Regions from separate parts of the Pseudoxanthobacter soli DSM 19599 genome, predicted to be linked through region 2. Evidence: riboswitches for the same ligand, from Rfam matches in the RefSeq annotation. Region 2 holds a riboswitch; each other region holds the start of a gene.
The links. Region 2 has a riboswitch for cobalamin ahead of BUF17_RS01040 (CbtB domain-containing protein). Riboswitches for the same ligand answer to the same signal wherever they lie in the genome.

Region 1: linked by a shared signal. The riboswitch ahead of cobW (cobalamin biosynthesis protein CobW) and the one ahead of BUF17_RS01040 (CbtB domain-containing protein) in region 2 are both predicted to bind cobalamin.
Region 3: linked by a shared signal. The riboswitch ahead of BUF17_RS11935 (ribonucleoside-diphosphate reductase subunit alpha) and the one ahead of BUF17_RS01040 (CbtB domain-containing protein) in region 2 are both predicted to bind cobalamin.
Region 4: linked by a shared signal. The riboswitch ahead of BUF17_RS17270 (energy-coupling factor ABC transporter permease) and the one ahead of BUF17_RS01040 (CbtB domain-containing protein) in region 2 are both predicted to bind cobalamin.

Annotation. Positions count from the first base shown of each region.
Region 1 covers NZ_FRXO01000002.1:333,689-335,880, forward strand. Annotated here, with positions in the region: gene cobN (cobaltochelatase subunit CobN) at 1-51, opposite strand, end outside; gene cobW (cobalamin biosynthesis protein CobW) at 99-1,148, opposite strand; cobalamin riboswitch at 1,302-1,561, opposite strand; gene BUF17_RS05965 (DUF3734 domain-containing protein) at 1,710-2,192, shown strand, end outside.
Region 2 covers NZ_FRXO01000001.1:248,298-250,489, forward strand. Annotated here, with positions in the region: gene BUF17_RS01030 (hypothetical protein) at 1-289, shown strand, start outside; gene BUF17_RS01035 (hypothetical protein) at 388-966, shown strand; cobalamin riboswitch at 1,098-1,313, shown strand; gene BUF17_RS01040 (CbtB domain-containing protein) at 1,441-1,629, shown strand; gene BUF17_RS01045 (CbtA family protein) at 1,642-2,192, shown strand, end outside.
Region 3 covers NZ_FRXO01000004.1:385,955-388,146, reverse strand. Annotated here, with positions in the region: gene BUF17_RS11940 (aldehyde dehydrogenase family protein) at 1-696, shown strand, start outside; cobalamin riboswitch at 842-1,055, shown strand; gene BUF17_RS11935 (ribonucleoside-diphosphate reductase subunit alpha) at 1,178-2,192, shown strand, end outside.
Region 4 covers NZ_FRXO01000008.1:31,920-34,111, reverse strand. Annotated here, with positions in the region: gene BUF17_RS17280 (SDR family oxidoreductase) at 1-224, opposite strand, end outside; gene BUF17_RS17275 (winged helix-turn-helix transcriptional regulator) at 402-815, shown strand; cobalamin riboswitch at 909-1,128, shown strand; gene BUF17_RS17270 (energy-coupling factor ABC transporter permease) at 1,162-1,857, shown strand; gene BUF17_RS17265 (pyridoxal phosphate-dependent aminotransferase) at 1,941-2,192, opposite strand, start outside.

The sequences.
Region 1 (2,192 bases), on a different contig from region 2:
GGCAGCCGTCATCTCGTCGAGGCCGCGGGCGGTGGTGGCGATGAGGTGCATGATGCCAGGGGCTCTTTGCCGGGGGTCTCTTTGCCGGTCTCTCGGCGTCAGCCGGCGAGGGCGCGCGCGACGGCGTCGCGGTCGAGCCCCTTCAGGCCGATGACGACGAGGCGGCCGTCGCGTGCCTCGCCCGCCTTCCACGGCCGGTCGAAATGGTGGCCGACGCGGGTGCCGACGCCCTGGACCACGAGGCGCATCGGCTTGCCGGCAACCGAGGCGAACCCCTTGACGCGAAGCGCGGGACCGGCCGCCGCCGCGGCCGCCACGCGCCGGGCGAGGTCGGCCGGATCGGACACCTCGCCGATCGGCAGGGCGAAGCTGTCGAACTCGTCGTGGTCGTGGTCTTCCTCGTCGTCGTGATGGGTGCGGCGGTTCTCGATCTCGTCTTCCACCCCGACGCCGAGGCCGAGCAGCGCGGCGGCCTCGATGCGGCCTTCGGCGACCGGCACCACGGCGACCGGACGATCGACGCCACTCTCGGCGAGCGCACCGTCGATGGCGGCGCGGGCGCGGGCCAGGCCGTTCTCGTCGAGAAGATCGGTCTTGGAAAGAATGATCAGGTCGGCGCAGGCGAGCTGATCCTCGAACACCTCTTCCACCGGATCGTCGTGGTCGAGCGAGGCATCTTCGGCACGCTGGCGGGCCAGCGCCTCCTCGTCGGCCGCCACCTTGCCGTCGGCCAGCGCCGCGCCGTCGACCACCGCGACGACGCCGTCGACCGTGACCCGGCCGCGGATTTCCGGCCACTGGAACGCCTGCACCAGCGGCTTCGGCAGGGCGAGGCCGGAGGTCTCGATCAGGATATGCTCCACCTCGGGGCGGCGCGAGAGGATGGTCTCGATCGCCGGGGCGAACTCGTCGGCCACCGTGCAGCACAGGCAGCCGTTGGCGAGTTCCACCACGTTCTCTTCCGGGCAAGTCTCGTCGCCGCAGCCCTTGAGAAGTTCGCCGTCGATGCCGACGTCGCCGAACTCGTTGACGATCACCGCCAGCCTGCGGCCGTGGGCGGTCTCAAGCACGTGGCGGATCAGCGTGGTCTTGCCGGAGCCCAGGAAGCCCGTGACGATGGTGCAGGGAATGCGCGCGAGGGTTTGCATGGACATCCTTCGGATCGCACCGGGCCAGCCGCCGATGAGGCGATCTTGTCGCGAGGTGCGTCAAGGACCGACGCCGGTTGCGAGGCCGGCAACCACCGAGCCCGAACGTCCAGCCGTCGTCTGCATCCCGAGGCACCCCGCCCGGCACGCATCCCGATCGTTCGGCCGGCGGCAGGTCTCCTGGCTCGCGGCGTTCCGGCGATCCGGCGCATGACGCCGTCCGCCGCCCCCCGCCGCCTTCCCGGCCGCTCCACCTCTAAAGAGATGGCACTAACGCCAGTGGCATCTTGGCGAGGGCTCGCCGCCTACAGTTGCGGGGGCAGCTGCGGCATCGGACAGCACCGCTGTCCAGACCGCATTCCCTTTTCACCCGGAGGCTCTCGCCCACCGGGACCGTCGGCAAGGCCACTAAGGCGCCACCGGCCGGCCTTGTCAACGCACGCGCGCGCCCGGCAGCCTTGCGCCGGGCTGCGGCGCCTCGCCCGCGGCCCGGCAGCAGGGTATATTTGACACATATTTGTGGCTATCATCGCCGCCACGCCAATATCGAAGGAGCCCTAGGTGTTCCAATTCAAGCCCGGCAAACGGCAATCGGTTGAAGACTTCTCGGCGGTCCGCAAGGAAGTCGAGGCGAACTACAAGAACGTGGTTCTGGTCTTGCAGGGAGGCGGCGCACTGGGGTCGTATCAACCGGGCGTCGCGGAAGTCCTGTCCGAAGTCGGTCTCGACATCACCTGGGTCGCGGGCATTTCCATCGGCGCGATCAATTCCGCGATCATCGCCGGCAACCCGCCCGAGCGGCGCATAGACCAGTTGCGCGCATTCTGGGACCTGGTCACGAGCCGGGTGCAGTGGCCCTTCATCCCCTCGGGCGACGCCGCGCGCAGCATGTTCAATCAGCTGTCGTCGTTCTCGGCGCTCGCCTTCGGCCAGCCCGGCTTCTTCGAACCGCGCTTTCCGCCGCCGCAGTTCCAGCCGCCCGGCTCGATCGAGGCGCTCAGCATCTACGACACCACGCCGCTGCGCAACACGCTGGAGACGCTG
Region 2 (2,192 bases):
TGCGCTCGCCTTCCGCCCGGCCGGCCATGCAGGCCTCTGCATGGTCCACAGGCTTGCCTTCCGCGTGCTCGTCGGCCCCTCGGCCGCACCGGAGGACTGCCTCGCCCTGTTCGCCGGGCAGCGGGCGGCGTTCGAGACGGCGGCGGCGGCCAAGATCGCGCGCCGCACGCTGGCGCCCGAGGCCAACTTCCATCTGGACAGCCGCGACATCCGGGCCGCCCTGGCCGGCGAGAACCGCCGGGACGGCGGCGCCAGCTCCTGCGTGGCGAAGTGGGGCCGCAGGCCCTGACCGGGCGCGGGCGCCCCGTGCCGGCGATTGCCAGCGTGAACGGGGCGGCCTACACTGCGCCGTCCGATATATTTGCCAGCGAAATTATAGGCTTACAGATGAAAGTGCAGAAGCTCGCCGTGCTGTCGGCCTTCCTGGCGGCGCCGTTCGCGATTTCGGCCCCCGCGCAGGCCGCCCCCGCCGTTCACTGCGCCTCCAACAGCCTCTATCTCGTCGCTGCGGTGGAACGGCAGGACTCGGTCGGCGAGCGGCTGATCGTGAAAAACAACGCTGCCGGCGCCAAGGCGGCCTGCAACGCGAAGATCGGCAAGTCGGACTTCGTGATCGGCTCCAAGGACGGCGAGGACGACGACGCCTATTATCTGCTGCGGCTCGAAGGCAAGTACCTGCTGATCGACGACGGGACCGGCCCGGACAGGACGCTGTTGATCTACGACCTCAGCCGCAAGGCGCGCGTGTTCACGGCGGGCTATTCGGAGGAGGACTTCGACGCCGACAGCAAGAGCGCCTCGTTCTGGATGAGCACCGAGCAGAAGCCGACCAAGCAGAACTGCAAGGACCTCGCCGAGATCAAGAAGAACGACCTGACGCCGGCCATCGAGATCCGCGCCACGTTCGACTTCACGACCGGCACCCTGTCGAAATCGACCCAGGCGCGCTGCGTCGCTCATCAGTAGAGCGGGCGGGCCGAGGCTTGCGGCGTCGCCTTTTTCCGAAAGCTGGCTCCCACTTCTCGGTCCAATGCTCCCGGTTCTGGCTGCGCATCGGATTTCCCGAAAACGGGTCCCACTTTTCGGTCCGATGCGGTAACGTGACGGCGACGACCGGTTCCGCAAGGATCAAAAGGGAACGCCGAAGGGAAGAGGCAGGCCTCGCGCCTGCCGGAGCCCCAGCGGCGGCTGCCCCCGCAACTGTGAACGGCGAGCCCGCCATCGCGAAACGGCCACTGGCATTCGTGCCGGGAAGGCCTGATGGCGGGCGATGACCCGTGAGCCAGGAGACCTGCCGGACGTCAGAAACCACCGACCGGGCGGGGTGTCCGGAGTGCGTCGCGGGTGGCACCGAAGGCTGGTTTTAGCGGCTTCCGGTGCACGATGTGGCCTCTCTCTCCTCAACCGGCTGTCTCTGCATTTGCCATGAGGAGAGAGCCAATGGCCTTCCATCAGACTTCCTCCGGTGCCGCGGCACCGGCGACGACCTCGCTGAGCATCGCCGTCCAGGCCGGCCTTGCCGTGCTGCTCGGCATCCTGATCCTCGGCACCGTGGGCTTTTCCCACGTCGAGGCCTTCCACAACGCCGCGCACGACACCCGCCACGCCAACGCCTTCCCCTGCCACTGAGGCAAGGCGCAGATGTCGATTTTCCGTTCGATCGTCTTCACGGCGGTCGCGGCCGGGCTTGTGGTGGGCCTGATCGTGACCGCCATCCAGCACTTCGGCGTCGTGCCGTTGATCCTGCGCGGCGAGGTCTATGAACAGGCCGCCGAAGCCGCCGCGCCCGTTGCGATGGCCGATAGCCATAGTGCTGAGGGCCATGATGCCCAAGGCCACGAAGGGCAGGGACAGGGTGGCCATGACCACGGCGCGGAAGCCTGGGAGCCAAGCCCCGGCCTTGAACGCAATGCCTTCACAGCCGCCGCCAACATCCTGACCGCCATCGGCTTTTCCCTTCTGCTCGGCGCGGCGTTCGCGCTGCGCGGCAAGGCCGTGACGTGGCGGGAGGGCCTGTTGTGGGGCCTCGCCGGCTTCGTGGTGTTCATGGTCGCCCCCGGCCTCGGCCTGCCGCCTGAACTGCCGGGAATGCCGGCGTCCGAACTCGGGCCGCGGCAGGCGTGGTGGATCGGAACCGTCGTCGCCACCGCAGCGGGGCTCGGCCTGGTCCTCCTGAAGCGGACACCGTGGGC
Region 3 (2,192 bases), on a different contig from region 2:
CCGCAGATCGTGTTCGCCGATGCCGATCTCGACGACGCGGCCGACGGCGTCGCGTTCGGGCTCTGCTTCAACGCCGGCCAATGCTGCGTCAGCGGCAGCCGGCTGATCGTCGAGGAGACGGTGGCGGAGAGATTCCAGGCCCTCGTGCTCGACAAGCTCTCGCGGATCAGGATCGGCGACTGCCTGGACCCGGAGACGCAACTCGGCGCCATCGTCTCCGACCAGCAGTGCGAGAAGATCCTCGGCTACGTGAAGCTCGGCGAGGAGGAGGGTGCGACGGTCGCCTGCGGTGGCAACACGGTGGCGGTCTCGGGCGGGCGCTTCATCGCGCCGACGCTCCTCACCGGCGTGCGCAACGACATGCGGGTAGCGCGGGAGGAAATCTTCGGGCCGGTGCTTTGCATGATCACCTTCTCGACAGCCGGGGAGGCGCTGGAGATCGCAAATGACTCGCCCTACGGCCTCGGTGCCAGCATCTGGACGAAGGACATCGACAAAGCGCTGCGCGCCATGCGCGGCGTCCAGGCCGGACGGACCTGGGTGAACACCACGATCGCCGGCGGCCCCGGGCAACCCGTTGGCGGCTTCAAGCAATCGGGGATCGGCCGGGAAGGCGGCCGGATGGGTGTCGAGGAATACACGGAGGTTAAATCCGTCCACATCGCCATCGGCAAGCGGAAGCACTGGGTGACATAACGCGCGGGCCCGGGCGCCTGCGATAAGGACAGGCGCCCGGCCCTGCCTCACGCTCTTCATCCATGGCGACGCCCTGGAAACCAGCGGTGAGAGAGGGTCCGGTGGATATCGCGTTCCAGATGTTGATTTTGATTTCGTTTTAGACGCTATATCTAGGCGTCACGGTCCTTCGGACATGGTCCGAAGGCTAAGAGGGAATCCGGTGGGTCCGCAGAGCGGACGATGCCGGAGCTGCCCCCGCAACTGTAAGCGGTGAGCCAACCGTCCATTTTGCGTCACTGAAGCCCGTGCGCTTCGGGAAGGCCGGACGGAAGCGACGACCCGCGAGCCAGGAGACCTGCCGTGACCTGAAGTTGCAACGTCCTCGGGCGGGGTGTCCCGGTGGATCGCTTGGATTGCGATCGCCGCGGCACGCGCCCGCGGCAGCGCGTCTTTGTGCATCCGCTCGGCCTTTGCCCCCATAGAATGGGGTTTGAAGCCGATGTCGCTCATCGTCGAAACCATCCGGCCGGAAGTCGGGGCCGGGAATAGAACGCCGGCCAGTTCCGGGCCGCACGGCGCGGAACCGGCCTTTCAGGTCATTCGTCGCAACGGCGCCGTGACGCCGTTCGATGCCTCCAAGATCACCGTCGCCCTCACCAAGGCCTTCCTCGCGGTCGAAGGCAACACCGCTGCCGCCTCGCGACGGGTCCACGACATCGTGGAAGACCTGACGGCGCAAATCGTTGCCAGCCTGACCCGTCGCTCCGGCACCGGGCGCACCTTCCATATCGAAGACATCCAGGATCAGGTGGAACTCGGGCTGATGCGCTGCGGACACCACAAGGTCGCCCGTGCCTATGTGCTCTACCGCGAGGAACGCGCGCGGGAGCGCTCAGCTGTCCGCGCCGCCTCGGCCACGGCCGCGCCTGCACTTCGAACGAGAAACGCGGACGGGACGCTTTCACCACTCGACGAGGGGCGGCTCGGCGAACTGGTCCGCGAGGCTGCGGACGGGCTCGAAGGCGTCGACGTCGTGACGATTCTCGCCGAAACCCGCCGCAACCTCTATGACGGCATCGGCGAGGATGAACTCGCGCTCGCCCCGATTCTTGCCGCCCGCACGCTGATCGAGACGGAGCCGAACTACGCCGCGGCGAGTGCCCGGCTCCTAAACGACCGCCTGCGGCGCGAAGCGCTCACGTTCCTGAGCGGCCGACCGGACCAAGCGACCCAGGCGGAGATGTCCGTCCGCTACGCGGATTATTTTCACGCCTATCTCCGGCGCGGCATCGTTGCGGAACAGATCGACCCAGAGCTCGGCCGGTTCGATCTCGCCCGTCTCGCCGCGGCGCTGAAGCCCGAGCGCGATCTCAAGTTCGATTATCTCGGCCTGCAGACCCTTTATGACCGGTATTTCCTGCATGTCGGCGGCACACGCTTCGAACTGCCTCAGGCGTTCTTCATGCGCGTCGCGATGGGGCTTGCGCTCAGGGAGATCGACCGCGAGGCCCGCG
Region 4 (2,192 bases), on a different contig from region 2:
TCGGCGACGATGCGCCGGGCGAAGTCCGCGATCGCCTCGCTGCTGTCGATGTCGAGCGTCATCGCGCTCATGTTCGGCCGGCCGGCGATGGCCGACTCGAGCGCCTCGGGGCGGCGGCCGGCGACGATCACCGAATTGCCGAGGTCGTGGAAGCGGTGGGCGAGGGCCTCGCCGATGCCGGAGCCGCCGCCGGTGATCAGGATGGTGTTGCCGCTGAGCTTCATGGCTCGCTCTCCTGTTGGGATCGGGGTCCCTTAATTGACGTCGCCGCGCTCCGCTGGAAAGAAGGCACCGGAAAGAATTATACTTACCTGAAAGAGAGTGATACGGGCTCTGGCCCGGTCGTCGACACGGGGAGGCGGGGCCGTCTCCCGCGATGAGGGAGCCGCTTCATGGCCGGCATGCCTTTCGACCAGCGCACCATCGACGCTGCCCGCAGGATCGCCGAGCGCGTGCCGCCGTCCGAGGTCGACCCACGGGTCGAGGCGCTGGTGACGGAGCTGATCGGCCGCGTCGCCGACAAGTGGACCATGCTGCTTCTGGAGGTTCTGGCCGAGCACGGCGAACTGCGCTTCACCGCGCTCGCGCGCCTCGTGCCCGGCATCAGTCAGAAGATGCTCACCCAGACGCTGCGCCAGATGGAGCGCGACGGGATGGTGACGCGCACCGTGCATCCGGTCGTGCCGCCGCGGGTGGAATACCGCCTGACCGACCTCGGCGCGAGCCTCGGGGCGGCGTTCTGCGGCGTGTGGATCTGGGCGGAGGAAAATCTCGCCCGGGTGGAAGCCGCCCGCCGCGCCTTCGATGCGGGCTGATGCCGGCTCTTTCCCGGCCGTTTCGGCGTGAACGGAGGCCTGTCGGGCCGGGCTGCGTCGCCACGGCCGTTGACTCCGTGCACCGGATGCCCGAACCCTGCCCGGGCGCATGGTGTTCCCCGGCGGTCAGGCGCCGCCGGAGAATGAAACGGGAATGGGGAAGGAACCTGCGTTCCGGGCCCCAACCGCCCCCGCGACTGTGAGCGGCGAGTGTCTTTCCATCGTGCCACTGGGAGCCGAACGGGCATCCGGGAAGGCGGAAAGGCGTGACGACCCGCGAGTCAGGAGACCGGCCATTGCGCATGTGTCCAGCACGCCGTCGGGTGAGACGGCAAAGGAGAGACCCATGCATATCGAACCCGGCCTCGTGGCCGACGGCAAAATCTGGCTGAGCTACGTGACGGCGGCCGCCGCCGGCGGCTACGCGCTCAATCTCGCCTGGCAGGGGGTGCGCGAGCGCGGCCCGCTGTCCGTGATCGGCCGCAGCGCGGTCGCGACCGCGCTCGTCTTCGCCTTCTTCGAGGTGCTGCCGCACTATCCGGTTGGCGTTTCCGAGGTGCACCTCATCCTCGGCTCGACGTTGTTCCTGATCCTCGGCGCCGCACCCACCGCCATCGGCCTCGCGCTCGGCCTCCTGATCCAGGGCCTGTTCTTCGCGCCGTTCGATCTGCCGCAATACGGCATGAACGTCACCACGCTGCTGGTGCCGCTGTTCGCGCTGTCCGCGCTCGGCCGGCGCATCATCGCTGCCGACACGCCCTATGTTGAGCTGAAATACCGTCAGGCGCTGGCGCTTTCGACGTCCTATCAGGCCGGCATCGTCGCCTGGGTGGCGTTCTGGGCCTTCTACGGCCAGGGCTTCACCGCCGAAAACGCCGCCTCGATCTTCTCGTTCGGCGGCGCCTACATGCTCGTCATCATCGTCGAGCCGCTGGTCGATCTCGGCGTGCTCGCGGCCGCCAAGTCGCTGCACAGCCTGAAGTCGCTGCATCGCCTGAAGGGCAATGCGCTGTTCGAGCGCCGGCTGTTCGAGCCGGCCTGAGGCCGGCGGCCGTTCCGTTCGGGTCGTTGCGATCCGAACGGAACGTGCCAGCCGACGAAGACAGACGCCCGAGAGGCGGCGGCTCAGGCCGCCGCCTTTTTCGTCAGCGCGGCGCAAGCGGTCTCGATGCGGCGGCAGGCCGCCCGCAGGGTTTCCGTGTCCACGGCATAGGCGATGCGGATATAGCCCGGCGTGCCGAATGCCGATCCGTGGACCACGCCGACATGGGCGGCTTCGAGCAGGTAGGTCGCGAACCCGAGATCGTCGGCGATGAGATGGCCGTCCGGACGGCGGGTGCCGATCAGCGCGCGGCAATCGGCGAACACGTAGAACGC